3 regions of the Microbispora triticiradicis genome follow, and region 2 is predicted to be linked to each of the others. Evidence: riboswitches for the same ligand, from Rfam matches in the RefSeq annotation. Region 2 holds a riboswitch; each other region holds the start of a gene.

What was found. Region 2 has a riboswitch for S-adenosylmethionine ahead of FED44_RS07535 (ABC transporter substrate-binding protein). Riboswitches for the same ligand answer to the same signal wherever they lie in the genome.
Region 1: another riboswitch for S-adenosylmethionine. It lies ahead of FED44_RS32540 (aminotransferase class V-fold PLP-dependent enzyme); the one in region 2 lies ahead of FED44_RS07535 (ABC transporter substrate-binding protein).
Region 3: another riboswitch for S-adenosylmethionine. It lies ahead of thrC (threonine synthase); the one in region 2 lies ahead of FED44_RS07535 (ABC transporter substrate-binding protein).

Annotation. Positions count from the first base shown of each region.
Region 1 covers NZ_VANP01000020.1:16,017-25,360, reverse strand. Annotated here, with positions in the region: gene folE (GTP cyclohydrolase I FolE) at 1-525, shown strand, start outside; gene folP (dihydropteroate synthase) at 585-1,508, shown strand; gene FED44_RS32565 (nuclear transport factor 2 family protein) at 1,531-1,962, shown strand; gene folB (dihydroneopterin aldolase) at 1,959-2,324, shown strand; gene folK (2-amino-4-hydroxy-6-hydroxymethyldihydropteridine diphosphokinase) at 2,321-2,821, shown strand; gene FED44_RS32550 (DUF3180 domain-containing protein) at 2,838-3,287, shown strand; gene FED44_RS32545 (NADH-quinone oxidoreductase subunit D) at 3,303-4,484, opposite strand; gene FED44_RS32540 (aminotransferase class V-fold PLP-dependent enzyme) at 4,539-5,813, opposite strand; SAM riboswitch class IV at 5,863-5,978, opposite strand; gene FED44_RS32535 (cytochrome P450) at 6,057-7,256, shown strand; gene FED44_RS32530 (antibiotic biosynthesis monooxygenase family protein) at 7,236-7,553, opposite strand; gene FED44_RS32525 (SAM-dependent methyltransferase) at 7,563-8,531, opposite strand; gene FED44_RS32520 (Rossmann-like and DUF2520 domain-containing protein) at 8,738-9,344, shown strand, end outside.
Region 2 covers NZ_VANP01000002.1:550,365-559,708, forward strand. Annotated here, with positions in the region: gene FED44_RS07495 (amino acid ABC transporter permease) at 1-30, shown strand, start outside; gene FED44_RS07500 (amino acid ABC transporter ATP-binding protein) at 27-794, shown strand; gene FED44_RS07505 (ABC transporter substrate-binding protein) at 871-1,851, shown strand; gene FED44_RS07510 (LLM class flavin-dependent oxidoreductase) at 1,879-2,991, opposite strand; gene FED44_RS07515 (serine hydrolase domain-containing protein) at 3,242-4,510, shown strand; gene FED44_RS07520 (VanZ family protein) at 4,602-5,318, shown strand; gene FED44_RS07525 (response regulator transcription factor) at 5,324-6,022, shown strand; gene FED44_RS07530 (sensor histidine kinase) at 6,015-7,130, shown strand; SAM riboswitch class IV at 7,273-7,383, shown strand; gene FED44_RS07535 (ABC transporter substrate-binding protein) at 7,534-9,183, shown strand; gene FED44_RS07540 (ABC transporter permease) at 9,180-9,344, shown strand, end outside.
Region 3 covers NZ_VANP01000008.1:369,411-378,754, reverse strand. Annotated here, with positions in the region: gene FED44_RS22545 (SAM hydrolase/SAM-dependent halogenase family protein) at 1-461, opposite strand, end outside; gene FED44_RS22540 (DUF3263 domain-containing protein) at 570-851, shown strand; gene otsB (trehalose-phosphatase) at 917-1,738, shown strand; gene FED44_RS22530 (hypothetical protein) at 1,750-2,358, shown strand; gene FED44_RS22525 (hypothetical protein) at 2,418-3,008, shown strand; gene FED44_RS22520 (alpha,alpha-trehalose-phosphate synthase (UDP-forming)) at 3,037-4,461, opposite strand; gene FED44_RS22515 (RNA polymerase sigma factor) at 4,564-5,115, shown strand; SAM riboswitch class I at 5,212-5,351, shown strand; gene thrC (threonine synthase) at 5,366-6,634, shown strand; gene FED44_RS22505 (MoaD/ThiS family protein) at 6,680-6,955, shown strand; gene FED44_RS22500 (cold-shock protein) at 7,212-7,412, shown strand; gene groL (chaperonin GroEL) at 7,697-9,319, shown strand.

The sequences.
Region 1 (9,344 bases), on a different contig from region 2:
CTGATCGCGATCGGGGAGAACCCCGATCGCGACGGGCTCCGCGACACCCCCGCCCGGGTGGCGCGGGCGTACGCCGAGCAGTTCGCGGGTCTGGGGCAGCGTCCCGAGGACGCGCTGACCACGATGTTCGACGCGGACCACGACGAGATGGTGCTCGTCAAGGACATCGAGGTGATGTCCACCTGCGAGCACCATCTGCTGCCGTTCCACGGCGTGGCGCACATCGGGTACACGCCGAACGAGAAGGGGCGCATCACCGGCCTGTCGAAGCTCGCCAGGCTGGTGGACGTCTACGCCCGCAGGCCGCAGGTGCAGGAGCGGATGACCTCGCAGATCGCCGACGGCCTGATGCAGGTGCTGGAGCCGCGCGGGGTGATCGTGGTGATCGAGGCGGAGCACATGTGCATGACCATGCGCGGTGTGCGCAAGCCCGGCGCCAAGACGATCACCTCGGCCGTCCGGGGCGACTTCCGCACCAGCGAGGCGACGCGGGCCGAGGCCATGTCGCTGATCCTGCGTGGTTGAGTGGGCGGGTGCGCTCCTGCCGGACGAGCCCTGCCGAACCGGGCACTAGGCTGGACCCCATGACCACGTCGAGCGTGCCCGGCATGCCGGAGGCTGAGCGCTGTCTGGTCATGGGTGTGGTCAACGTGACCCCCGACTCCTTCTCCGACGGCGGGCAGTGGTTCGATCCCGACGTCGCGATCCGGCACGGCCTCGACCTGGTGGCCGAGGGTGCGGACATCGTGGACGTGGGCGGCGAGTCCACCCGTCCGGGAGCGGCCCGGGTCTCGCTGGAGGAGGAACTGCGCCGCGTCGAGCCGGTGATCCGCGCCCTCACCCAGGAGGGCGTCACGGTCAGCGTCGACACCATGCGGGCGGAGGTCGCCGAGGCGGCCGTCGCCGCCGGAGCCGTTCTGGTTAACGACGTGAGCGGCGGCCTGGCCGACCCGGCGATGCCGCGCGTGGTGGCCGCGACCGGCGTGCCGTACGTCGTGATGCACTGGCGCGGGCACAGCCGCGACATGGACACCCGGGCCGTCTACGGCGACGTGCTGACCGAGGTGGCGGAGGAACTGCGCAAGCGGGTCGACTCCGTGCTGGCCGAGGGCGTGCGGGAGGAGCAGATCGTGCTCGACCCCGGCCTCGGTTTCTCCAAGAACGCCGAGCACAACTGGGCCCTGCTGGCCGGCATCGCCGAGCTGAACGAGCTCGGCCATCCCCTGCTGATCGGGGCGTCGCGCAAGCGGTTCCTCGGCCGGCTGCTGGCCGGGCCGGACGGCGAGCCACGCCCCTTCGACGGCAGCGACGACGCCACCATCGCCGTCACCGCGCTCGCGGCGCAGGCCGGGGCGTGGTGCGTCAGGGTCCACCGGGTGCGGCCGAACGCCGACGCGGTGCGCGTCGCCGCCACCTGGAGGGCAGCAGGCGTACGACACGCGGCAGGCGGACGGGACGCAGTAGCCGCACGACACTCAGCCGCGCGACATGCCGACGAGAGCCGGTGAGGATATGCCGACAGGGACGCCCATGAAGGACATCGAGGAGCTCAACCAGGCGTTCTACAACGCCATCGAGGCGGGCGACCTCGACAGGATGTCGGAGATATGGATCGAGGACGTCCCGGGACGTCCGGCGCTGTGCGTCCATCCCGGCTGGCCCATGCTGAGCGGGCGGTCGGAGGTGCTGCGCTCGTGGGCGCTCATCATGGCCAACACGACGTACATCCAGTTCGTGCTGACCGACGTGCAGACCACCGTGCTCGGTGACGTCGCGGTGGTCACCTGCGCGGAGAACATCCTCACCGCCGCCGACAGCGACGAACCGGGTTTCGCCGCCGGCCGGGTCGTCGCCTCCAGCACCTATGTGCGGACCTCCGGGGGCTGGCGGTTGTGGCTCTACCACGGATCTCCGGTCCTGCAGAGCGACGACGAGGACGAGGAGGAGGACCAGGAGCAGTGAGCCGCGACGCGGTGCGGTTGACGGGGTTGCGGGCGCGCGGCAGGCACGGGTGCCTGCCGGCCGAGCGCGAGCTCGGCCAGGAGTTCGTGATCGACGTCTGCCTGCGTCTCGACACCGCCCCGGCGGCGGCGGCCGACGACCTCACCCTGACGGTCGACTACGGCGCGCTGGCACTGGAGCTCGTCCGGATCGCGGAGGGCGAGCCGGTCAATCTCATCGAGACCCTCGCCGAGCGGCTGGCGGCGGCCTGCCTGGCCCACGACATGGTCGAGGAGGCGGAGGTCAGCGTGCACAAACCGGCGGCGCCCATCCCGCTGCCGTTCGACGACGTGGTGGTGACGATCAGAAGGGGGCGCGCATGAGGGTCGTGATCGCACTCGGCAGCAACCTCGGCCGGCGCATCGAGAACCTCCAGGGCGCCGTCGACGCGTTGTTCGACGCCCCCGGGCTCACGTTCGTGGCGGCGTCGCCGGTCTACGAGACCGAACCGGTCGGCGGACCCACCCAGGGCGCGTACCTGAACGCGGTGGTCGTCGCCGAGAGCATGCTCGACCCCCGCGCCCTGCTCGACCGGGCGCACAGCGTCGAGAACGCCTTCGGCCGTGAGCGCGCGGAGCGGTGGGGCCCCCGGACCCTCGACGTGGACCTGATCGCGGTCGGCACGCTGATGTCGGACGACCCCGAGCTCACCCTCCCGCATCCCCGCGCGCACGAGCGGGCGTTCGTCCTGGTGCCGTGGGCCCAGGCGGACCCCTCGGCGGTGCTGCCCGGGCGCGGGTCGGTCGCGGCCCTGCTGGCCGACCTGGACCAGAGCGGGGTGCGGCTGCGCACCGACCTCGTGCTCGAACCCCCGGCCTGACGAGGAGAGACCCCGCGTGAAGCCCAGCAATCCCGGCGTGCTCGTCGGTCTCGTGGTCGTGTTCGCCGTGATCACCTGGGGCCTGCTGCGGCAGTCCTACTCCGTGGTGCCCACACTGCCGTGGACCGCGGTGCCCACCGTGCTGCTGCTCGCGCTCGGTGAGGCGTACACGGGCTGGCTGACCCGGGCGAGGATCCTGCGCCGCCCGGACACCAAGCCCGTCGAGCCGCTCGCCGTCGCTCGACTGGCGGCGCTGGCCCAGGCCACCGCGTACGCGGGCGCGGCGTTCGCCGGGGTCTTCGCCGGTTTCGTCCTGCGTGTGCTGGACCTGCTCGACCTGGACAAGCCCCGCCAGGACGCGATCGTCGGCGGCGGGTCGTTCGTGGCGTGCGTGATCCTGATCTGCGCCGCGCTCTTCCTCGAACACTGCTGCCGGGTGCCCGGCAAGCCCAACGGGGAGAGCTGACCCCTGCCTACCGGCCTACTTGTCGATGTCGCCGACCACGAAGAACATCGATCCGAGGACCGCGATCAGGTCGGCGACCGAGTGGCCGGGCAGCATCTCGCGGAGCACCTGGACGTTGTTGTAGGAGGCGCTGCGCAGCTTGAGCCGCCAGGGGGTCTTCTCGCCGCGTGACACCAGGTAGTAGCCGTTGAGGCCGAGCGGGTTCTCCGTCCAGGCGTACGTGTGGCCCTCCGGCACCTTGAGCACCTTCGGCAGGCGCTGGTTGATCGGGCCGGGCGGCAGGTGGCGCAGCCGCTCCACGCAGGCGTCGGCCAGGTCGAGCGACACCTTGACCTGGTCGAGCAGCACCTGGAACCTCGCCTGGCAGTCTCCCGCCGAGCGGGTCACGACCTTCACGGGCAGCTCGCCGTACGCGAGGTAGGGCTCGTCGCGCCGCAGGTCGAAGTCCACCCCCGAGGCCCGCGCGGCCGGGCCGCTCACGCCGTACTGCATGATCGTCTCACGGTCGAGCACGCCGACGCCGCGGGTGCGCGCCACGAAGATCTCGTTGCCCGCGACCAGCTCCTCGATGTCGGGCAGCCGCCGCCGCACGGCCGCCACGGCGGTGGTCACGCGGCCGAGCCAGCCCTCGGGCAGCTCCTCCTTCAGCCCGCCCACCCGGTTGAACATGTAGTGCATGCGGCCGCCGGAGATCTCCTCCATGACGTACTGCAGCGTCTCCCGCTCCCGGAAGGCGGGGAAGACCGGGCCGGCCGCGCCCAGCTCCAGCGGATGGCCGCCGAGGAACATCAGGTGGTTGAGCACGCGGTTGAGCTCGGCCAGCAGGGTCCTGGCCCACACCGCCCGCGGCGGGGGCTGCATGCCGATCATGCGCTCGACCGCGAGCACGACGCCCAGCTCGTTGGCGAACGCCGACAGCCAGTCGTGCCGGTTGGCCAGCACGATGATCTGCCGGTAGTCGCGCACCTCGAACAGCTTCTCCGCACCGCGGTGCATGTAGCCGACGATCGGCTCGGCGGCCACGATCCGTTCACCGTCAAGGACGAGCCGCAGCCGCAGCACCCCGTGCGTGGACGGATGCTGCGGCCCGATGTCGAGGATCAGGTCCTCCGTCGCGAGCCCTCCCGGCCGCACCGCGTCCGCCCCGGCCCCGATGCCCACCACTCGCTCGACACGCGGGCCGTCCTGCTCGGTCATACCGTCCATGCTTTCACGCCCGTCACCCACCGGCGAAAGCCACGGCGGTCGGGGTCAGGCGGGGGCGATGTCGCGGAGGGCGGTGATGAGGCGGTCGACGTGCTCCTCGGTCGTGCCGATGCCGATCGAGGCGCGTACGGCGCTCACCGTGCCGTCCGCGCAGCCCTCGTCCTCGGTGCCGCCGAGGAGGTGGCGGACGAACGGGTGGGCGCAGAACTTGCCGTCCCTGACGCCGATGCCGTGCTCGGCCGAGAGGATCTCGGCGACCTCCCGGGCCGGGCGGCCCTCCACGACGAACGACACGATCCCGACCCGCGGGTGGTCCGGGCCCCACAGCGACAGTTCGCGTACGCCGGGGATCGCGGCGAGCCCGGCGCGCAGGCGGGCGAGCAGCCGCTCCTCCTCCCGCACCAACGGAGTCCAGCCGGTCGCGGCCAGGGCGTCGCAGGCGGCGGCGAGCGCGACCGCGCCGAGCACGTTGGGCGTCCCCGCCTCGTGCCGCGCCTCGGGGTCGTCGCTCCACTCGGTGGTCTCGCCCACGGCTCGCACGGCTCCGCCGCCGCGCAGGTACGGGTCGGCGGCGGCGAGCCAGTCGGGCCGGCCGACGAGCACGCCCGCGCCGAACGGCGCATAGAGCTTGTGCCCGGAGAAGGCGACGTAGTCGAGGTCGAGCGCGGCGAGGTTGAGCCCGCGGTGGGGGACGAGCTGGGCGGCGTCCACGGCGATCCGCGCGCCGTGCCGGTGCGCGATGTGCGCGAGCCCGGCGATCGGCCACAGCTCTCCGGTGACGTTGGACGCGGCGGTCACGACGAGCAGGGCCGGGCCCTCGATCGCGGCGAGGGCCTCGTCGGCGGCCCGGACGGCCTCGCCGGGGAAGGCGGGCGGCGCGAGTCGTACGGCGTCGGTCCAGGGCAGCAGCGAGGCGTGGTGCTCGGTGCCGAACACGACGACCGTGGTGCCCTCGGGGAGGCTGCGGGCCAGCAGGTTCATCGCGTCGGTGGTGTTGCGCACGAAGACGAGGGCGTCGCCGGGGCGGGCGCCCACGAAGGCCCGCACGGTGTGCCTGGCCTGCTCGTACCGCTGGGTCGTGAGCTGCGAGGCGTAGCCCGCGCCCCGGTGCACGCTGGAGTAGGCCGGCAGCGCCGCCGCGACGGCGGCGTTCACCGGCTCAAGACAGGGCGCGCTCGCCGCGTAGTCGAGGTTCGCGTACGGCACGAGCCGGCCGCCCCGGACCGGGACCTCCAGGTCGGCGCCCACGACCACCGGTACGCGCACCGGCTCGGACACGGGGTTGGCGGGCTGCTGCGGGACGAAGGTGAGAGCGGACAACGCCAGGCCTCCTCGGGTCGGGGACCCCTGCCATGGCGTCGTACGGCGGAGCCCGCGCTTGCCCGGCGCACCGCGCGCCAGGCCCGGTCCTCACCCGGGGCACCCCGCCGCGAGCGCGAGGGTTGCCGGCCAGCAAGCCGGGGCTTGACGCTGGCACTCATGACCTGAGCGCACTATAACCCGGAGAACGGGCGATCCGGCAAGTCCCCTGGTGAGAGGCGCTTTACCGTTATGGTGTCCAATGTGAGGTTTGATCCCTGGAATCCGGAGTTCGTGGCTCACCCGTACGACGCCTACCGCGACCTGCGGGACAACGATCCGGTCAGCTTCTTCGAGCCGACCGGGCAATGGCTGGTCGCCCGGCACGCCGACGTCAACGCGCTGCTGCGCGACCGCCGCCTGGGCCGGTCCTACCTGCACACCGCCACGCACGAGGAGTTCGGCCGGGAGCCCGAGCCGGACTTCCAGGAGCCCTTCTGGCGGGTGATCCGGGCCGGGATGCTCGATGTGGAGCCGCCGGTCCACACCCGGCTGCGCCGCCTGGTGTCCAAGGCGTTCACGCCCCGGATGGTCGAGTCGCTGCGCCCGCGCGTACGGAGGATCGCGGCGGAACTGACCGAGGGGCTGGTCGAGCGCGGCGGCGGCGACCTGCTGGCCGAGGTGGCCGAGCCGCTGCCCGTCACCGTGATCGCCGAGATGCTGGGCGTGCCGGAGGCCGACCGCCACCTGCTGCGCCCCTGGTCGGCCGACATCTGCGGGATGTACGAGCTGAACCCGTCGCCGGAGGTCCAGCACACGGCCGTACGCGCGGCGACGGAGTTCGCCGGGTACCTGCGCGGGCTGGCCAGGGCGCGCAGGGAGCGGCCGGGCGACGACATGATCTCCGCGCTCGCGCAGGTGGTGGACGACGGGGACCGGCTCACCGAGGACGAGCTGATCGGCACCTGCGTGCTGCTGCTCAACGCCGGGCACGAGGCCACGGTCAACGCCACCGGCAGCGGGTGGTGGGCGCTGTTCCGCAACCCCGGCGAGCTGGAGCGGCTGCGCGCCGACCCCGGCCTGATGCCGGCGGCGGTCGAGGAGCTGCTGCGTTACGACACCCCGGCGCAGATGTTCGAGCGGTGGGTGCTGGAGGACGTCGAGGCCGGCGGGGTGACGATCCCTCGTGGTGCGGAGATCGCGCTGTTGTTCGGCTCGGCGAACCGGGACCCCGAGGTCTTCGACGACCCCGACCGTCTCGACGTCGGCCGGGCGGACAACCCGCACATCTCGTTCGGTGCGGGCATCCACTTCTGCCTCGGCGCCCCGCTCGCGCGGGTCGAGATGGCGGAGTCGTTCGGCGCGCTGCTGCGGCTGGCGCCCCGCCTGGAGCTCGCCGAGGAGCCGACCTGGAAGCCCAGCTACATCATGCGCGGCCTGGAGTCACTGAAGGTCGCCGTCTGACACGCTGACCGCGTGGTGGGTGACCGTGGTGTCGTAGCCGAGCAGGACGGCCTGGGCCGCGGGCTCGACGACGGCCGTCGCGGGGTCCTCCCCGGCGAAGCGGCGGATCGCGTCCATCGAGTCCCACAGGGTCATGACCTCGATCTCCACCCGGCCGCCGGCGTCGCGCCGCAGCAGGTAGGCGCCGCGGTGCCCGGCCACGCCGCGCAGGGAGGGCAGGACCGCCTCGGTGAAGTGCCGCTCGTAGCCGTTCGCGCCCTCCGGGGTCGCGCTCGCGCGCCAGATTCTCGCGATCATGATGTCTCCTCATCCACACCGGGACTGGCCGAGCCAGCCGAAGCCGCCGAGACCGGCGGGGTCGATGAGCTCGGCCTCCTGCGAGGCCCGGCCGAGCGCGCGTACGTAACCGGCGGGGTCGGCGGACGCGAGCGCGAGCGGCGGCCGGGCGCCGGTGACCCCCAGGTCGCGCAGGGCCTCCCGCTGCGTCGTGAGCGTGGTCGCCTCCGCGCCCGCCCGCTCGCCGGCCGCCGCGCAGGCGTCCAGCGCGACGTGGGCCGTGACGTCGCACGACCCGTCCGGTACGGCGGGCACCGGCGAGCCGTCGCGGTAGCCGGCCAGCGTGCCGAGGGCGGGGCGCCGCCCGGCGAGATGGGCGTAGTCCACGGCGACCGCCGTGCCGCGGGTCAGCCGCGCGATCACCCCGGCCCACGCCTCGTCGCGGGGGCGGCCGATCTCGGCGCGGTCCCCGACCGGGCCCAGCGGCCACCAGCGGTCCAGCCAGGCCAGGTCCTCCGGATCGGGGACGGGACCGGGCCGCTCCGCTCCGGTCGCCGGGTCGACGAGCACCAGCCGGGGGCCCGCGGGGGTCGCCTCGGCGACGTCGAGGGGCACGTTGTCCAGCCATTCGTTGGCGACCACGAGCCCGGTGACCCCGTACGGGACCTCCGGCTCCCAGACGACCCGGGGATCGAGGCCGCGGGGCCGGGGGGACAGGTCCACCGCGACGGCCCGCAGGCGCGCCGCGAGGTCCGGCGGCGCGGCGGCCACGACGCGGGCGGCCAGCAGGCCGTCGCCGCTGCCCACGTCCACGAAGTCGACCACGCCGGGGCGCCCGAGGGTCGCGTCGACCCGTTCCAGCAGGCGCAGCACCGCCTCGGCGAAGACCGGTGAGGCATGGACCGAGGTGCGGAAATGGCGGTCCGGGCGCTCCCGCAGGTAGAAGCCCTCCGCGCCGTAGAGCGCGCGCTCGACGGCCTCCCGCCAGGTCACCTCCACACCGCATCACGCTACCGACACGCGCGGGCCGTGGCGAAAATCAGTCACATTCGTACCTGTAGCTCAACATAGGCCCGTTAGAAACGGGACAAAATCCGACCGTCGGGCCCGTCGTGGTCATGCTCGGCATGGCCTGATCCGTGAGGCACGACCTGGCACCGGGCCGGCGGGAGCGCCGCCGCTACGCTGAACCGAGGGGAGGCGTCATGGACACAAGTGACCGCCCGGCGCGGCTCGCCGTGGGAGTGCTCGGCGCGGGACGGGTCGGCTCCGTGCTCGGGGCCGCGCTCATGCTCGCGGGTCATCGTGTGGTGGCGGCCAGCGGCGTGTCCGACGCGTCGCGCCGCCGCGCCGCCGACCGTCTCGGCCAGGCGCTCAGCAGGCCGGAGGAGGTCATCGCCAGGTCCGAGCTCGTGCTGCTGACCGTGCCGGACGACGTGCTGCCCGGCCTGGTCTCCGGCCTCGCGGCCACCGGCGCCGACCTGCGCGGCAAGCTGCTCGTGCACGCCAGCGGCGCGTACGGCCTCGGCGTGCTCGACCCCGCCGCCGAGGCGGGGGCGCTGCCGCTCGCGCTGCATCCGGTGATGACCTTCACGGGCCGGAGCGACGACCTGACCAAGCTCAACGGCTGCTCGTTCGGCGTCACCGCGCCGGACATGCTGCGGCCGGTGGCCGAGGCGCTGGTCATCGAGATGGGCGGCGAGCCGGTGTGGATCGCCGACCAGGACCGGCCGCTCTACCACGCCGCGATCGCCGGCGCGGCCAACCACATGGTGACGCTCATCGCCGAGTCGCAGGAGCTGCTCGCGAAGA
Region 2 (9,344 bases):
CGGCGCGGCGGCGAAGGGGGACCGCGATGAGCGGCGAGTTCATGGTCGACGTGCGCGGCGTCCACAAGAGCTACGGCCCGCTGGAGGTCCTGCGCGGCGTGGACCTGCGGGTCCGGCCCGGCGAGGTGACGGTGATCATCGGCCCCTCCGGGTCGGGCAAGTCGACGCTGCTGCGCGGCATCAACCACCTGGAGAAGATCGACCGCGGGTACATCGCCATCGACGGCGAGTTCGTCGGCTACCGGCGCTCGGGGAACCGCCTGCACGAGCTGAAGGAGCGCGAGATCCTCCGCCGGCGCACCCACATCGGCTTCGTCTTCCAGAACTTCAACCTGTTCCCCCATCTCACGGTCCGGCAGAACGTGACCGAGGCCCCGATCTCCGCCCAGCGCCGCCCCCGTGACGAGGTCGAGGCGCTGGCGGCCGAGCTGCTGGAGCAGGTGGGGCTGTCCGGCAAGGCCGACGCCTACCCGCGGCAGCTGTCCGGGGGACAGCAGCAGCGCGTCGCGATCGCCCGGGCGCTCGCCCTGCGGCCCAAGGTGGTGCTGTTCGACGAGCCCACCTCGGCGCTCGACCCGGAGCTGGTGGGCGAGGTGCTGGAAGTCATGAAGGCGCTCGCCCGCGGCGGCACCACCATGATCGTCGTCACGCACGAGATCGGCTTCGCCCGCGAGGTCGCCGACACCGTGGCCTTCATGGACGCGGGCCGGATCGTCGAGCAGGGCCCGCCCCCGCGGGTGCTCGACCGGCCGGAGCACGACCGCACCCGTGCCTTCCTCGGCAGGGTGCTCTGACCTTCGCGGCGAGCCCCGCGAAGAGGCGATGCGTAAAAGCCCTCAAGAAGCCCCGAGAAGCCCCGAAGGAAACCGCATGTCATCCGCACCCCGGTCAGCCGTACTCGCCGTGTCCGCACTGCTGCTGCTCGCGGCCTGCGGCACGGACTCCGAGAGACCCGCGACCGGCGCCGCCGCCGCGGCCGCCGAGGCGGCGCCGGACGGCTTGACGATCAACACAAGCCCGCGGCAGGACCGGATCCGGGCCGCGAAGGTGGACGCGATCGCCGCGGAGGTTCCCGCCGCCGTCCGGGCCAGGGGAGAGTTCCTGGTCGGCACCTCGACGTTCGAGCCGCCGCTGTCCTTCGTCGCCGACGACAACGTCACGCCGATCGGGGTGGAGGAGGACATCGCCTCCCTCGTCGCCGACGTGCTCGGCCTCAAGCCGCACATCGAGCCCACCTCGTGGGAGAACCTGTTCCTCGCGGTCAGGTCCGGCAAGTACGCGGCCGGGTTCTCCAACGTCACCGTGACCGAGGAGCGCAAGGACGTCTACGACTTCGCCACGTACCGGCTGGACCAGCTCGCCTGGGAGGTGCCGAAGGACAGCCCCGTCACCTCGATCACCAAGCCGGCCGACGTCGCCGGGCTCACCGTGGCCGTGGGATCCGGCACCAACCAGGAGAAGATCCTGCTGAGCTGGGACAGGCAGAACCGCGCCGCCGGGCTGAAGCCCGTCCGGATCCAGTACTACAAGCAGGCGGCCGACACCTACCTGGCCCTCAGGTCCGGCCGGATCCAGGCGTACTTCGCGCCCAACCCCACCTCCGCGTACCACGCCGCGGTGAGCGGCGAAACCAAGATCGTCGGCACCTACTCCGGTGCGGGCCCCACGCTCCAGGGGCTCATCGCCGCCATGACCCAGAAGGGCAACGGCCTGGCCAAGCCGATCAGCGACGCTCTCAACGCCCTGATCAAGGACGGCTCCTACGGCAAGGTCCTCGCCCGCTGGGGCCTGTCCACCGAGGCCGTCGCCGAATCCCAGGTCAATCCGCCCGGCCTGCCCCGCGAGCAGTAGGCACCCGTTCCGTCCCGCCGGTGTCCGTCAGGAGGGTCCCGCGGCGGGGGCTACCGCCGCGGCGGCCGGTTCGGCGGCCCGGAGGCGGGGGAGGACGTACTCGCCGACCCGGTACGCCTCCTCGAGGTGGGGCCAGCCGGACAGGACGAACTCGCCGACGCCCAGCGTCGCGTACTCGCGGAGCAGCGCGGCGACCTCGTCGTAGGAGCCGACGAGGGCGGTTCCGGCGCCCTCGCGCACCAGGCCGACGCCGGCCCACAGACCCGGGTGGATCTCCAGGTCGCGCGTGTCCCCGCGGTGCAGGTCGACCATGCGGCGCTGTCCCACCGAGTCGTAGCGGGCGAAACGCCGCTGTGCCTCGGCGACGCGCGCCGGGTCCATCCCGGCCAGCAGCCGCTCCGCCTCGGCCCAGGCCTCGGCGCCGGTGTCGCGGGCGATGACGTGCACGCGCAGGCCGTACCGCAACTCGCGGCCCGCCGACGCCGCGAGGTCGCGCAGCCGGGCGATCCTCTCTCCGATCGCCGATGGCGGTTCCCCCCACATGAGGGCCACGTCGGCGTGGCGGGCGGCGACCCGTTCGGCGGCGGGGGAGGCGCCGCCGAAGTAGACGTCCGGCGCCGGGTCGAGCGGCTCGGCGAGCCCGCCTCCCTCGACGCGGTAGTGCTCGCCGTGGTGGTCGAAGGGGGCGCCCGCCCAGGCGCGGCGCAGCACGTCGAGGAACTCGCCGGTCCTCGCGTAGCGGGCGTCGTGGCCGAGGAAGTCGCCGTACGCGCGCTGCTCGACCGGATCTCCGCCCGTGACGACGTTCAGCAGCAGCCGCCCGCCGGAGACGTCCTGGAACGACTGCGCCTGCTGGGCCAGCAGGGTGGGCAGGGCGTACCCGGTGCGGAAGGCGACCAGCGTCTTGAGGCGCTCGGTGTGCTGGGTCAGCGCGGCGCACACGATCCAGGGGTCCGGGCAGCCCGCGCCGACGGGGGTGAGCGCGGCCTCGAACCCGGCGTGCTCGGCGGCTCTGGCCACCTGCGTCAGGTACGCGACGGTGGCGGGACGAGCGGCGGGGCGGAAGCCGTCGGTGGTCATGATGGCGGAACGGACGTCGTGGCCGTCGCCGGTCGTCGGCAGGAACCAGTGGAAGCGCATCAGGTCACCTCGTCAGCGGATGAGGACCGGCGTACGGCATCGATCGAAAACCAGGTCAAACAGACCGATTTAGTCGGGAATGCTACCGGATCCGCCTGGTGACGGTGACCGTCCTCTGATCTTCCCCGAACGTGTGTCGCGAACGTATCGGGAAGCGCATACGCCGCCGCAACGGCCCGGCCCTTTCAGTGGGAGCGATACGCGGCGCGTCGCTGGGAGCGCCGGTTCCCCACCGGAAAGGACCGTGTGCATGGACTCGGATTCGGTACGTGATGTCGGCCGGCGGCAGCTGGTCAAGTGGAGCGGTCTGGCGGCCGCCGGTGTGGTCGCGGCCGGCGGAGCGCCGGGAACGGCCACGCCGCCTCGGCACCGGCCGGGTCGTCCCACGGCGGCCCAGGACGGGCGCGACCGGATCCCGCCGGACACCCTGCCCGGCGGAGCCTACGACCGGTACGTGGCCCGGCTCGCCGCCGAGGGCAGGTTCTCCGGCGTGGTGCTGCTGTCACACCGGGGCCGGACGGTGCTGTCCCGCGGCTACGGCATGGCCGACGAGAAGAGGAGGATCCGCAACCGCGAGGACACGGCGTTCGCCCTCAGTTCGGCGGGCAAGCCGTTCCACGCGGTGGCCATCCTGCAGCTGGCCCAGCAGGGCAGGCTGAAGCTGACGGACACGGTGGGCGCCCACCTGAAGGGCTTCGCCGAGGACATCGCCGATCAGGTGACCATCCACCACCTGCTGTCCGGCACCTCCGGGCTGGACATGCCCGAAGAGGACGTGCGACGCGTCTTCCGGAGCCGGGACGAGGTGCACGAGTATCACGAGCGGCGGGTCCGGCAGGCGAGACTGACCGGCGTCCCGGGCCTTCCCAGCACCGGCCACCAGGAGGCGGAGACCACCATCCCCGCGCTGATCGTGGAGGCCGTGTCCGGCACTACGTACTGGGACTACGTCCAGGAGAACATCTTCAGGCGCTGCGGCATGACCGGCTCGGCGTTCCACACCAGGCCGCAGTGGCTCACGGGCGGGCACATCGCGCACCCGTACATGGAGGTGGCCGGCGGCGGCGTCGTGGACGCCCTCGGCAACCTGGACAAGGGCAGTCCGTACCCGTACATCCTGGGCAAGAACCCGGGCCGCGCCTTCATCGACGCCCCCGGGGACGGCGGCTTCGCCACGGCGCCGGATCTGGTCCGGTTCGCGCGGGCGCTGAGCGACGGCACGGTGCTGGACCGGCCCTGGGCCGACGTGCTCACCGCGGCCAAGACCCCCCTCGGGCCGGCGTCGTTCGCCGCGTACGGGATCGCGATCGACATCGTCGAAGGCCAGTGGGCGTACCAGCGCTCCGGCGGCAACCCCGGTGTCGGCGCCAACTGGAGCATCTACCCCGGCACCGGCTGGGTGGGCGTCATCCTCACCAACCGCGACGGCGCGCCGCTGGTCGACATGATCGGGCAGGAGCTGCGGGCCGTCACCGGGGCCTCGCCCGGCGGCGGGGCGGGCGGCGGGGCGGGCGGCTGAGGCGCCGGGACGACGCCGGCGTCCCGTGTATCGCGGGCGTATGCGGAATCGCATACGCCACCGCAACGGCTCTCCGTCTCCAATGGAGGGCATGAACCACCACGCATCCCCGTCAGCGTCGCCCCGCCGCACGCGCCGGATCGTGCTCGCCGGCCTGGCGATCCTCGGCCTGGCGAGCGCCGTGTTCGCCGTGCGGCGGCCGCTCGTGATGACCGCTCCGGCCTGCCTGGCCGGACGGTGGCACGGCTGCCTCGACACGGAGAACGGCGTGCTGCTCATGACGCTGGCCGGGCTGCCGGCGGCCGCTCTGGTGACGTGGGGTCTGGCGCTCCTCCGGCAGGCCGCCGGCGTCACCTCGGCGTGGCGGAGGTCGCTGGCCGAGGTGGGGATGGTCTACGGGACGGTGCCGTTCGTGTGGCTCACCCTGATGCCGGGCCCGGGGGCCGGCACCGTCCCCGGCCGGGTGAGCCTGGTCCCGCTGCGGGACCTGGTGACGATGGGGCCGATCGGGATCGGCGGCAACCTGCTGATCTTCGCGGCGCTGGGGTTCTTCGCGCCGCTGCGCTTCGCGGCGCTGGCCTCCGTGCCGCGGATCCTGGCGCTCGGGGCGGCCTGCTCGGCCGTGGTCGAGACTTTGCAGTACGTCCTGCGGCTCGACCGGGTGTCGTCTGTGGACGACGTGCTGGTCAACGCCGCAGGCGCCGTGCTCTTCGGGCTCGTGTCGCGCCGCTGGTGGCGCGCCGCGGCGGAGGCGTCACCGGACCGGCCTCGCCCCGCGCCGGCACGGGCGCCCGCACCGGCAGACTGAGCCGTATGCGCGTGCTGATAGTGGAGGACGAGCCCTACCTGGCCGAAGCCGTCCGGGACGGTCTGCGGCTGGAGGCGATCGCCGCCGACATCGCCGGCGACGGCGACGCGGCCCTGGAACTGCTCAGTGTCAACTCCTACGACATCGCGGTCCTCGACCGCGACATTCCCGGCCCCTCCGGCGACGAGGTCGCCCGGCACATCGTCGCCTCCGGCAGCGGTATCCCGATCCTCATGCTCACCGCCGCCGACCGGATCGACGACAAGGCCTCCGGGTTCGGGCTCGGCGCCGACGACTACCTCACCAAACCGTTCGAGCTCCGGGAGCTCGTCCTGCGGCTGAGGGCGCTCGACCGCAGACGCGCGTACGCCCGGCCCCCGGTTCGCGAGATCGCGGGCCTGCGGCTCGACCCCTTCCGCCGGGAGGTGTTCCGCGGCGAACGCTACGTCGCGCTCACCCGCAAACAGTTCGCCGTGCTGGAAGTCCTCGTCGCCGCCGAGGGCGGGATCGTCAGTGCCGAGGAACTGCTGGAACGAGCGTGGGACGAGAACGCCGACCCCCTCACCAACGCCGTGCGCATCACCGTCTCCGCACTGCGCAAACGGCTCGGCGAACCATGGGTCATCGCCACGGTGCCCGGTGTCGGCTATCGGATCGACACCGGCATCGCCACGGGAACGGGCCCCGGCAGCACGCATGGATAGGCGCCCAGGACTCAGCACCCGGCTGAAACTCACCCTCAGCTACGCCGGATTCCTTCTACTCGCCGGCGCCCTCCTGCTGGCCGTGGTGTGGGTGTTCCTGCTGCGCTACGTGCCCGACGGCGCGCTCGGCACCGGGGCGGGGGCCGCCCCGCCCGGGGCGGCGCCCCTGCGGTTCATCCCCAACCGCACCGACCTCCAGCGCGCCTTCGTCCCCCGCGCGGGCCAGGCACTGGCCTTTCTGCTGGCGTTCGGCCTGCTGGGCGGATGGCTCCTCGCCGGCCGGATGCTCGCGCCGCTCACCCAGATCACGGACGCGGCCCGGCGGACGACCGCGAACGGGTCGCTGTCCCACCGGATCCGCATGAAGGGCCGCCGGGACGAGTTCCGGGAGCTCTCCGACGCGTTCGACTCGATGCTCGACCGGCTCGAGTCCCACGTCGCCGAGCAGCGGAGGTTCGCCGCGAACGCCTCCCACGAACTGCGCACGCCGCTGGCGATCTCGCGGACGCTCCTCGACGTGGCCCGCCGGGACCCCACGCGGGACCGGGACGAACTCCTCGACCGCCTGCACACCGTCAACCAGCGGGCGATCGACCTCACCGCGGCCCTCCTGCTGCTCAGCCGCGGCGACCGCGGCGACTTCACCCGGGAGAGCGTCGACCTCTCCCTGGCCGCCGAGGAGGCCGCCGAAACGCTGCTTCCGCTCGCCGAACAACGCCGGATCACGCTGAACGTCACCGGCGGGGCGGCCCGGACCGAGGGCTCCGCCGAGCTCCTGGCGCGGATGGTGACGAACCTCGTCCAGAACGCGATCGTCCACAACCTCCCCGCCGGCGGCACCGTGACGGTCCACACCGAGGCGTACGGCGGCACCAGCCTGCTGCGGGTCGAGAACACGGGCCGCCCCCTCCCGCCGGAACTGATACCGACCCTCATCGAACCCTTCCAGCGCGGAACGGAACGCGTGCGCACCGACGAGCACGCCGGCGCCGGTCTCGGCCTGGCCATCGTGCACAGCGTCGTCCGCGCCCACAACGGGACCCTCGATCTCGCCCCCGGCCCCCACGGCGGGCTCCTCGTCACCGTACGGCTTCCCGGCGCGCCGTAGGCACGGCCGCCCGGTTCACCCCCGGCCGCGGCCGCGCGCCGGGGCCGCTCGTCGTCACCGGACCGCCCCTCGTCGCGAAAAGGCCGAAATCCCCGGCGAAAGCGTGTTGACAGCTTATCCGAGTTTTCCTACTTTGTTTGTAGGTATTGAGCGCCGACGCCAAGCCCCGGCTCGTCGGCCGGCAACCCTCGCACCGCGCGGGGTGCCCCGGGGAAAACCTGGCGGCGTGGCAGTCGCGCCGCAAGCGCGGGCCCCATCGGGGCTCCTGGTCATGGGGGCGTGCGCGGCACGCTCTCCGGGAGGCGGCATGGCCACTCACGGGGAGTTTCGGGCGGGCACAGGCCGGGACACGCCGCCTCCCCACTCCGCCGTCCCGTCTTGAACACCGAAAGGCTCTCCCCCGATGTCCACGAACACACGCTTATCCATCGGCGTCTCGCTTCTGGGGGTCCTCGCCCTCGCCGCCTGCGGCACGACGGGCAGGGACACCGCGGCGGGCAAGGCCCCCGCCGGGCCGGTCAAGGGCGGCACGCTGACGTTCGCCGTCAACACCGAGCCCTCCACCTGCCTCGATCCCCACCAGAGCCCCGCCGACGTGGCCGGCCTGTTCACCCGGCCCGCCCTGGACTCGCTCGTGTCCCTGGACGGCGAGGGGAGGATCCACCCGTGGCTCGCCACCAAGTGGACCGTCTCGCCGGACCAGAAGACCTACACGTTCACCCTGCGCGACGGCGTGAAGTTCTCCGACGGCACGGCCTTCGACGCCGAGGCGGTCAAGGCCAACCTGGACCACATCGTCGACCCGGCGACCAAGTCCCAGCTGGCCGCGGGATACATCGAGCCGTACAAGGGCAGCGAGGTCGTCGACCCGCACACGGTGAAGGTCCACTTCAGCAGGCCGTACTCGCCGTTCCTGTCCGCCCTCGCCACCGCGTACTTCGGCATCGAGTCGCCGCGGTCGCTGAAGCAGCCGCAGGACGCGCTGTGCAAGAAGGTCGTCGGGTCCGGGCCGTTCGTGATCGACGAGTACGTGGTGCAGAAGGGCATCACCTACCACCGCAACCCCGGCTACGCCTGGGCGCCTGAGGGCGCCGCGCACACCGGGGAGGCGTACCTGGACAAGCTGGAGATCAAGGTCATCACCGAGGACTCCGTCCGGCTCGGCGCGCTGACCAGCGGGCAGGTCGACGGGATCGCCAGCGTGCCGCCGGTGAACGTCAAGCAGGTGCAGGGCGACCCCCGGCTGACCGTCACCACGCGGCAGGCGCCGGGCGGCAACTACAACTACTACCCGAACACGACCTCCGGGCCGTTCGCCGACAAGCGGGTCCGGCAGGCGTTCCGCGACGGCATCGACTTCGCGACGATCGTCAAGAACCTCTACTTCGGGGCGTTCCAGCCCGCGGCGGGCCCCATCTCCCCGTCGACCGACGGGTACGACAAGACGCTCGAAGGAAAGACGAAGTACGACCCCGCGGCGGCCGCCCGGCTGCTGGACGAGGCCGGCTGGTCGGGGAAGGACGCCGAGGGCTACCGGACCAAGGACGGCAGGCGGCTGACGATCCGCTGGGGGTTCCTCAAGGCGTTCGCCCGTGAGCAGCGCGACACGCTGGCCGAGCAGATCCAGGCCGAGGCCAAGAAGATCGGCTTCGAGATCCAGTTCGTCTCCGGCACGGTCAACGAATGGCTGGAGAAGTATCCCAAGGGCGACTACGACCTCATCGACTTCAGCTGGCAGCGCGCCGACGGCGACACCCTGCGCAACCTGTTCGACACCTCCGCCATCCCCACGGCCGCCAAGTTCGGCCAGAACGCCGCCCGCCTGTCCGACAAGGACGTCGACGGCTGGCTGAGCGACGCGCTGGACACGACCGACCAGGCCAAGCGGGCCGAGCTGTACGCCAAGGTGCAGCAGCGGGTCACCGACGAGGCCGCGGTCTTCCCGGTGTACGTGTTCAACTACCTGCTCGGGACCGGCAAGAAGGCCCACGGCATCGGCTGGGAGCCGCAGGCGTACCCGACCTTCTACGGCGCCTGGGTCGAGCAGGCATGACCGCCGTCGCCGTACCGGCCACCCGGGCCCGCGCCCGGGTGGTCCGCCCGGTGCTGGTGCGGCTGGGCACGTCCGTCCTGGTGCTGTGGGGCGCGGTGACGGTCGCCTTCGCCGGCCTTCACCTCACCCCGGGCAACGTCGTCGACCTGCTCATCGGCAGT
Region 3 (9,344 bases), on a different contig from region 2:
GGCATCGGCGGTCCCACGTCGGCCACCGCCCGGCCGGCGCACAGGTGCGCCGCCACCGGGGCGAACAGGTCGCGGCCCTGGAAGGTCGGCGAGACGTTGGCCAGGAACAGCTCCCTGTTGGTGATCTCGTAGGCCGCGTCGGCGCCGCCGGCGGCCCGGACGGCCCACGACAGGACGCCGTTGTCCGGGCCGACGAACACCCGCCCGCCCGCCTCGACCGCGACCGGGCGGCGGTTGCCGCCGACGGAGGGATCGACGACGGCGAGGTGGACGCCGGCCGGGAGATAGGGCAGGGTCTGCGCCAGGATGGCCGCGCCGCGCCGCACGTCCCCTGCGGGAACGAGATGGCCCACGTCGATGATCCGAGCCTGCGGTGCGATGCCCGCGATCACGCCGTGGCACGCGGCGACGAACCCGTCCTCCAGCCCGTAGTCGGTCAGAAGCGTGATTACAGAGCTCACACCACGTGACACTACGTCGGCCTCTCTCCTCTGCACACCCCGGGTCGTCCAACGTCGTGCGTCCCTTTACCATGAGGGACGGGCTCGCGGCCGATCGAGGAGGAGCGGATGGACACCGAACCGACCGGCGGCGACGGGCTCGACCTCTCCGACCGCGACCGCGAGATGCTCGCGTTCGAGCGTCAGTGGTGGCGGTACGCGGGCGCCAAGGAGCAGGCGATCAGGGAGGCCTTCGGCGTCTCCGCCACCCGGTACTACCAGTTACTCGGGGAGCTGATCGACCGGCCGGAGGCGCTGGAGCACGACCCCATGCTGGTCAAGCGACTGCGCCGGATGAGGGCCGGCCGGCGGCGTGACCGCTCCGCCCGCAGGTTCGGCATGCACCCCTGAGACACCCGCTCACCGTCCCCGCACGGCGCGCCGAAGCGTCCCGACCACTTCTCCGGAACGAGGCCATGACACTGCCCGCGCACCCAGGACTCGACGCGATCGTCGCCGACCCGGCAGGCGCCGTGATCGGGCTCGACTACGACGGCACGCTCTCCCCGATCGTCCCCGACCCCGCCGCCGCCCGCGTGCACCCCGCGGTGCCGGGCGTGCTGGCCGCGCTCGCCCCGCACGTACGCGCCGTGGTCGTCGTCACCGGCCGGCCGCCCCTGACGGCCATCGGCCTGGGGGAGGTCCCCGGCGGGCCGTCGCTCGGAGACGTGCCCGGCCTGGTGATCCTCGGTCACTACGGCCTCGAACGCTGGGAGGACGGCCGCGTGACCGCCCCGCCACCGCCGCCGGGGCTCGACCTCGTACGGACCCGGCTGCCCGTTCTCGTGGCCGGGCTGGAGGGCGCGTGGATCGAGGACAAGGGCCACGCCGTCGCCGTGCACACCCGGCGGTGCGCCGACCCCGCCGCGGCCCTGGAGGAGTTGCGCGGACCGGTCGCGGCGCTGGCCGCGGAGGCCGGGCTCGCGGTCGAGCCGGGCCGCATGGTGCTGGAACTGCGGCCCGGCGGCATGGACAAGGGCCGGGCGCTGTCGGCCTTCCTCGCCGAGCGCGGCGCCCGCTCGGTCATGTTCGCCGGTGACGACCTCGGCGACCTCGCGGCCTTCGCCGCGGTCGAGGAGGCCGGCCTGCCCGGCGTACGGGTGTGCAGCGGGTCCGCCGAGGTGACCGAGCTGGCGGAACGCGCCGACCTCGTGGTGGACGGCCCCGACGGCGTGGTGGCCCTCCTCGGCGACCTGGTGGAATCGCTTGGCAAGCGGTCTGCAAGCGGGCAGGTCTAACGTTTCCGGTCATGAACCGGAAGACCATCCCGGCCGGGCTCGCCGTGCTGACCGCCGCCCTCGCGGCCGCCACCCTGGTGGCTCCCGCGGCGGCGTCCGCGAGCGACCTCGGCGGCACCAGGCAGGTCCACCTGCGCAAGGGCCTCACGCTCACCATCCCCGCCTCGTGGCGGGTCGACGCCGTCAGCAAGGACTGGACCCGCGTCATCACCGGCTCGTGCCCCACGCGCGGCACCGCGGACTACGGCTTCCGCGACTCGGGGTGCCACAGCTTCTGGGTCCTGGGTCCCAAGGCCATCAAGATCGGCCATGAGCTGTTCAACGCGTACACGCCGGACGGGCCGTTCTATCCGGCCACCGACGTCGGGCCCTGCCCGGTGCGGAAGAACCTCTACATCGGCCAGACCAAGCTCGTCGCGAAGGGGCTGCGCCAGGTCGGGCCGGGGCACAAGGCCTACTACCGCGACTGGGCGGGGCCGTGCGTGACGATGACGAAGTTCAAGGTGAAGGCCCACTTCCACCAGCGGGAGTGGTTCCTGCCCACGTCGAAGATCCTGATCGTCGACCAGTGGAACACCCCCGGCCTGGACGGGATCCTCAAGAAGGCCGCCTGGCATTGACCTCTCGCCGACATCGCCCCGCAAGTCGTCTCCAAGTGGCCGGGCCTACCGTAGGAGACATGATCGGAAAGACCATTGCGACCGCGGCCGCCGGGCTGGCCGTGCTGACGGCCACCCTGGCGGCTCCTTCCGCGGCGTCCGCGAGCGGCACCAAGCAGGTCCACCTGCGCAAGGGCCTGACCCTCACCATCCCCGCGTCGTGGAAGGCGGTCCAGGCCGGCACGGACTGGACCCGCGTCGTCACCGGCTCGTGCCCCAGTCTCGGCACCATGGACTTCGGTTTCCGCGACGCGGGGTGCCACGGCTTCTGGGTGCTGGGCCCGAAGGCCCTCAAGATCGGCAATCACACGTTCCAGTCCTACAACCCCAGGTACGGGTTCGATCCCGCGACCGACGTCTCGGTCTGCCCGAGGACCGTCCGCCTGTACAAGGGCACCATGAAGCTCGCCGGCAAGGGGCTGCGGAAGGTCGGGGCGGGTCACCGGGCGGACTACCACGCGTGGGCGGGGACCTGCGTCGACAAGAAGTTCAGGGTGAAGATGCGCTACAGCCAGCGCGAGTGGTATCTGCCCACGTCGAAGATCCTGGTCGTCGACCAGTGGAACACCCCGGGCCTGGACGGGATCCTCAAGAAGGCCACCTGGAACTGAGCGCCGCCGCCGCCGTCACCGGTGCGTCTCAGCGCAGCGCGGCGATCTGGTCGTCGAACCAGCGCCGCGGCGGCAGCGCGGTGGCCGCCTCCCGCAGCCGCAGGCCGCGATCGAGGCGCTCCTCCTCCGGCAGCGTCAGCGCCTCGTGCAGCGCCGCCGCCGTGGCGGTGACGTCGAACGGGTTGACCAGCAGGGAGTCGGCGCCGAGCTCGGCCGCCGCGCCCGCCTCGCGGGACAGCACGAGCGCGCACCGGGGCGACAGGATCGGGCCCTCCTTGGCCACCAGGTTCATGCCGTCCCTGACGGGGTTGACGAGCAGCACGTCGGCCAGCCGGTACGCCGCGAGCGAGCGCGGGTAGTCGTCGTTGACGTTGAGGATCAACGGGTCCCAGTCCTCGGTGGCGTACTCGTCCTCGATCTCCTGGGCGCACCGCTGCACGGCCGCCGTGTACTCGCGGTACTCCGGCAGGTCGTGCCGGGAGGGGTAGGCGAACGCCAGATGGACCACCCGTCCGTGCCACTCGGGATGGCCCTCCAGGAACTCCTGGTAGGCCCGCAGGCCGCGGACGATGTTCTTGGACAGCTCCGTGCGGTCGATCCGCACGATCAGCCTGCGGTCGCCGACATGGTCCCTGATCGCCGCCATGTGCGACTCGACGTCCGGTTCGGCCGCCCGCGCCCGCAGCGCGTCGCCGTCCACCCCGAGCGGGTGCACGCCGATCCGGGTGGTCCTGCCGCCCCAGGTCACCGTACGGGCCGCGTGGTCCACCCGCGCCCCGAGCAGGGCGGCGCAGCAGTCCATGAAGGCGCGCGCCCAGCGGGCGGTGAGGAAGCCGGCGTGGTCGGCGCCGAGGATGCCCGACAGCACCTCCGCCGCGACGTCCTCGGGCAGCAGCGCGAAGTACTCCGGCGGGGCCCAGGGCGTGTGCGAGAAGTGGCCGATGCGCAGGTCGGGCCGCTCGACCCGGAGCATCGCGGGGGTGAGCGTCAGGTGGTAGTCCTGCACCATCACGCGGGCCCGGTGCGTGGCCTCCTCCGCCAGCGCGAGCGCGAACGCGCCATTGTAGGTGCGGTACGACTCCCACTCACGTGCGAACCGGGTGCCGAACTCGGGGGAGAAGGGCGTGTTGTAGAGCAGGTGGTTGACGAACCACAGGGTCGAGTTCGCCACCGCGTTGTAGGCCCGGTGGAAGACCGCGGGCGGGATGTCCAGCATGCGGATGGGCCCCGTCTCGAACGCCCGGTCGAGCCGGCCCCCCGGCGCCTGCCGCACCGCCCCGCGGTCGCCGTCCGACAGCGCCGCGCAGACCCACAGCACGTCGGTGTCCCTGACCACGTCCGACAGCCCGGACACGAGCCCGCCGCCGCCCCTGCGCATGGTCAGGCCGCCGTCCTCCGACAGGGTGAAGGACACCGGGCCCCGGTTGGACGCGATCAGGACGGAGCTGCTCATTGGGGTTTCCCCTCGATCAGAGCGGGCGCGCATGCCGGAAGATTAATAAAAGCGGACCTCCATCAATAGGATGTCAACCGATCGCGGGAGGGCTGGAACGGGATGGCACTGGACGACGTCACCGAGGAGCTGGCCGGATCGGCCGCCCGGGGAGATCACCGCGCCCTCGGTGAGCTGCTGCGGCGCATCGAGCCCGACGTGCTGCGGCACTGCGAGCGGCTACTACCGTACCGGCAGGACGCGGAGGAGGCGGCGCAGGACACGCTGCTCGCCGTGGCCCGCAACATCGCCCGGTTCGAGGGCCGGGCCAAGTTCAGCACCTGGCTGCACATCGTGACCGTGAACTGCGCCAGGACGACCTACCGGTCGCTCAAGCGGCGCTCGTCCGAGCAGGCGGAGGAGCTGCCCGAGCAGCGGCCGGACCCGCGGCGGGTGAGCGTCATCGCGGGGTCGCGGCTCGACCTGCTCGACGCGATGGAGGCGCTGGAGGCCGAGCGGCCAGACCTCGCCCAGGCGCTCGTGCTGCGCGACATCTGCCAGCTCGACTACTCCCAGGTCGCCGACCAGCTCGGCATTCCCCTCGGCACCGTCAAGTCCCGGATACACCAGGCGCGCAAGTACGTGCAGAGCGCGCTCGGCGAGGCCTACGGCTGATACAAACCGTCTCGCCATCCGAGACAGCGGAACGGACACAGGGGACGCCGGGGTACAGTGCTGGAGGACCTTTTTCGAAGGTTCTACAACTGAAGATGCTCATCCAGAGGGGTGGAGGGACCGGCCCTGCGAAGCCCCGGCAACCTCCCCGGTGTCGAACTCGTGCCCACGAGGCCCGGCCGGGACAGGTGCCAATTCCGGCTCGCGGCCAGGGCGGTCGCGAGCGAAGATGAGGGAAAGGCCTCGCTTCATGGCGCACATCAGCACCGCGACCCCCACCACCGCCACCGACTTCGGCCCCGCCACCGGTCTGTCCTGCCGCGAGTGCGGCGCCCACTACGACCTCGGCCCGGTCTTCGCCTGTACGGAGTGTTTCGGCCCCCTTGAGGTGGCGTACGACTTCGGAGAGGTCCGCCGGGAGGACATCGCGGCGGGCCCGGCGAACATCTGGCGGTACCGCTCCCTGCTTCCCGTCCCCGCCGGGGTGGCGGACAAGCCCAACCTGCAGCCCGGCTGGACCAAGCTCGTGCGGGCCGACCGGCTGGCGGCAGAGCTGGGGCTGCGGTCGCTGCACGTCAAGGACGACTCCGGCAACCCGACCCACTCCTTCAAGGACCGGGTCGTCGCGATCGCGGTCGAGGCCGCGCGCGCCTTCGGCTTCCACACCCTGTCGTGCTCGTCCACCGGCAACCTCGCCGGCGCGGTGGGCGCCGCGGCGGCCAGGGCCGGGCTGGACTCCTGCGTGTTCATTCCCGCCGACCTCGAGGCGGCCAAGGTCACCATGGCCGCGGTGTACGGCGGCCGGCTGGTCGGCATCGACGGCACCTACGACGAGGTGAACCGCTTCTGCTCCGAGCTCATCGGCGACGAGCTGGGCGAGAAGTGGGGATTCGTCAACGTCAACCTCCGGCCCTACTACGCCGAGGGTTCCAAGACGCTGGCGTACGAGATCGCCGAGCAGCTCGGCTGGCGGCTGCCCGAGCAGATCGTCGTCCCGGTGGCCTCCGGCTCGCAGCTCACGAAGATCGACAAGGGCTTCCGCGAGCTGATCAAGCTCGGCCTGGTCGAGGAGCGGCCGTACCGGATCTTCGGCGCGCAGGCCGAGGGCTGCTCGCCGGTCTCCCGCGCGTTCAAGGCCGGGCAGGACGTGGTGCAGCCGGTCAAGCCGGACACCATCGCCAAGTCGCTGGCCATCGGCAACCCGGCGGACGGGCCGTACGTGCTCGACATCGCCCGTCGTACGGGCGGCGCGGTGGAGGACGTGAACGACGGCGAGGTGGTCGAGGCGATCCGCCTGCTGGCCCGGACCGAGGGCATCTTCGCCGAGACCGCGGGCGGCGTCACGGTCGGCGTGCTGCGCAAGCTCGTGCACGAGGGCCGCCTCGACCCCGAGGCCGAAACCGTGGTGCTGAACACCGGCGACGGTCTCAAGACACTTGACGCGGTGGCCGAGCAGGCCCGTCCGTCCGCGGTCATCCGCCCCTCCCTCGACGCCTTCCGTGCGGCATTCGCCAACTGAAAGCGTTATCACAGGCCCATCGGCAGCAACGAAAGCGAGTGAACAATGAGCGTTTCCGTGCGGATTCCGACGATTCTGCGGACGTACACCAACGGCGTCGCGGAGGTAAGCGGGGAGGGGGGAACGCTCCGCGAGGTCCTGCAGAAGCTGGATGCGGACTATCCGGGCATCGGAGGTCGAATCCTGGATGAGACGGGCAAGATCCGGCGTTTTGTCAACGTCTATGTCGGAGAAGAGGACGTCCGTTTCGCCGATGGGCTGGACACCGCCACACCGGACGGGGTACAGATTTCGGTCATCCCCGCCGTCGCCGGGGGCTGAGCCGCGACACCGCCGCCGGGCACCTGACATGCACTTCTCTCGCCGGGGAAGTGAGATGTCGCCACAGCGAATGGTGAAGCTCTCAACCTTTCGGTAGAAAAGTGAATAATCGTCTGTACCGCTTTGAGCGAACGCGCCGTAGTAGTTTGCGGATTGACTCTGTTGTTCTACGCCTTGACACGGGTATGGTCGAAGACGATCGACAAAACCGGGGGCTTCTTGGGTGTGGTCCCCAGCCCAGCAAGAGGAGTCGGAAGTGGCGCAGGGCACCGTCAAATGGTTTAACGCGGACAAGGGCTACGGCTTCATCGCGGTAGACGGTGGGAAGGACGTGTTCGTCCATTACTCGGCAATCATGATGGACGGCTACAAGGCCCTCGAGCAGGGTCAGCGGGTTGAGTTCGACATCACGCAGGGGCAGAAGGGCCCGCAGGCGGAGGCCGTACGGGCCGTCTGATCCCGTCAAGCGACCATTGGAGGCCCGGTCCGCGTTCCGCGGGCCGGGCCTTCGGCTCGTCCGGGCTCGTCCGGGTGTTCGGGAACCTCGTCCAAGCTGGTCAGAGTGGCTTCCGCTTGCACTCTCGGGGGTAGAGTGCTAAATACTTGTTTGGCACTCTGAGGTCGAGAGTGACAACAACCGGGATCGGGGCGATGGGGCTCGCGCAGGGATAGCGGGTCCACGCCGTCGCGGGCGTCGGCTCGGTCCGTTGAAGACACCCTGCTACTGGGAGGTCTAGCCTAATGGCAGCCAAGATGATCGCGTTTGACGAGGACGCCCGGCGCGGTCTCGAGCGCGGTATGAACCAGCTCGCCGACGCCGTGAAGGTGACCCTCGGCCCCAAGGGCCGCAACGTCGTGCTGGAGAAGAAGTGGGGCGCCCCCACGATCACCAACGACGGTGTCTCCATCGCCAAGGAGATCGAGCTCGAGGACCCGTGGGAGAAGATCGGCGCCGAGCTGGTCAAGGAAGTCGCGAAGAAGACCGACGACGTCGCCGGTGATGGCACGACGACGGCCACCGTGCTCGCCCAGGCGCTGGTCCGCGAGGGTCTGCGTAACGTCGCCGCCGGCGCCAACCCGATGTCGCTGAAGAAGGGCATCGAGGCCGCCGTCGAGCGCGTCAGCGAGGAGCTGTCGAAGCTCGCCAAGGACGTGGAGACCAAGGAGCAGATCGCCTCCACGGCCTCCATCTCCGCCGCCGACCCGGAGATCGGCGCGCTCATCGCCGAGGCGATGGACAAGGTGGGCAAGGAAGGCGTCATCACCGTCGAGGAGAGCAACACCTTCGGTCTGGAACTGGAGCTCACCGAGGGCATGCGCTTCGACAAGGGCTACGTGTCCGGCTACTTCGTGACCGACCCCGAGCGCATGGAGGCGGTCTTCGAGGACGCCTACATCCTCATCGCCAACCAGAAGATCTCGGCGAACAAGGACCTGCTCCCGCTGCTCGACAAGGTCGTGCAGTCCGGCAAGCCGCTGGTCCTCCTCGCCGAGGACGTCGAGGGCGAGGCCCTGGCGACCCTGGTCGTCAACAAGATCCGTGGCCTGTTCAAGTCCGTGGCCGTCAAGGCCCCCGGCTTCGGCGACCGCCGCAAGGCCATGCTGCAGGACATCGCGATCCTGACCGGCGGCCAGGTCATCTCCGAGGAGGTCGGTCTCAAGCTGGAGAACGCCACCCTCGACCTGCTCGGCCGCGCCCGCAAGATCGTCGTCACCAAGGACGAGACCACGATCGTCGACGGCGCCGGTGACGCCGAGCAGATCTCCGGCCGTGTGAACGAGATCCGCGCCGAGATCGACCGCACCGACTCCGACTACGACCGCGAGAAGCTCCAGGAGCGTCTCGCCAAGCTGGCGGGCGGCGTCGCCGTCATCAAGGCCGGCGCGGCGACCGAGGTCGAGCTCAAGGAGCGCAAGCACCGCATCGAGGACGCCGTCCGCAACGCCAAGGCCGCGGTCGAGGAGGGCATCGTCCCCGGCGGTGGCGTAGCCCTGCTGCAGGCCGGCGCCAACGCGTTCGACAAGCTGGAGGTCAACGGCGACGAGGCGACCGGCGCGGCGATCGTCCGCAAGGCGCTCGAGGAGCCGCTGAAGCAGATCGCCGTCAACGCCGGCCTCGAGGGCGGCGTCGTGGTGGAGAAGGTCCGCAACCTGCCCGCGGGCGAGGGCCTCAACGCCGCGTCCGGCGAGTACGTCAACATGTTCGAGTCGGGCATCATCGACCCGGCCAAGGTCACCCGCTCGGCGCTGCAGAACGCGGCGTCCATCGCGGCCCTGTTCCTCACGACCGAGGCCGTCATCGCCGAGAAGCCCGAGAAGGAGAAGGCCCCCGCCATGCCCGGCGGCGGCGACATGGACTTCTGAGTCCTGCTCTCCCGCTTCACCAGGA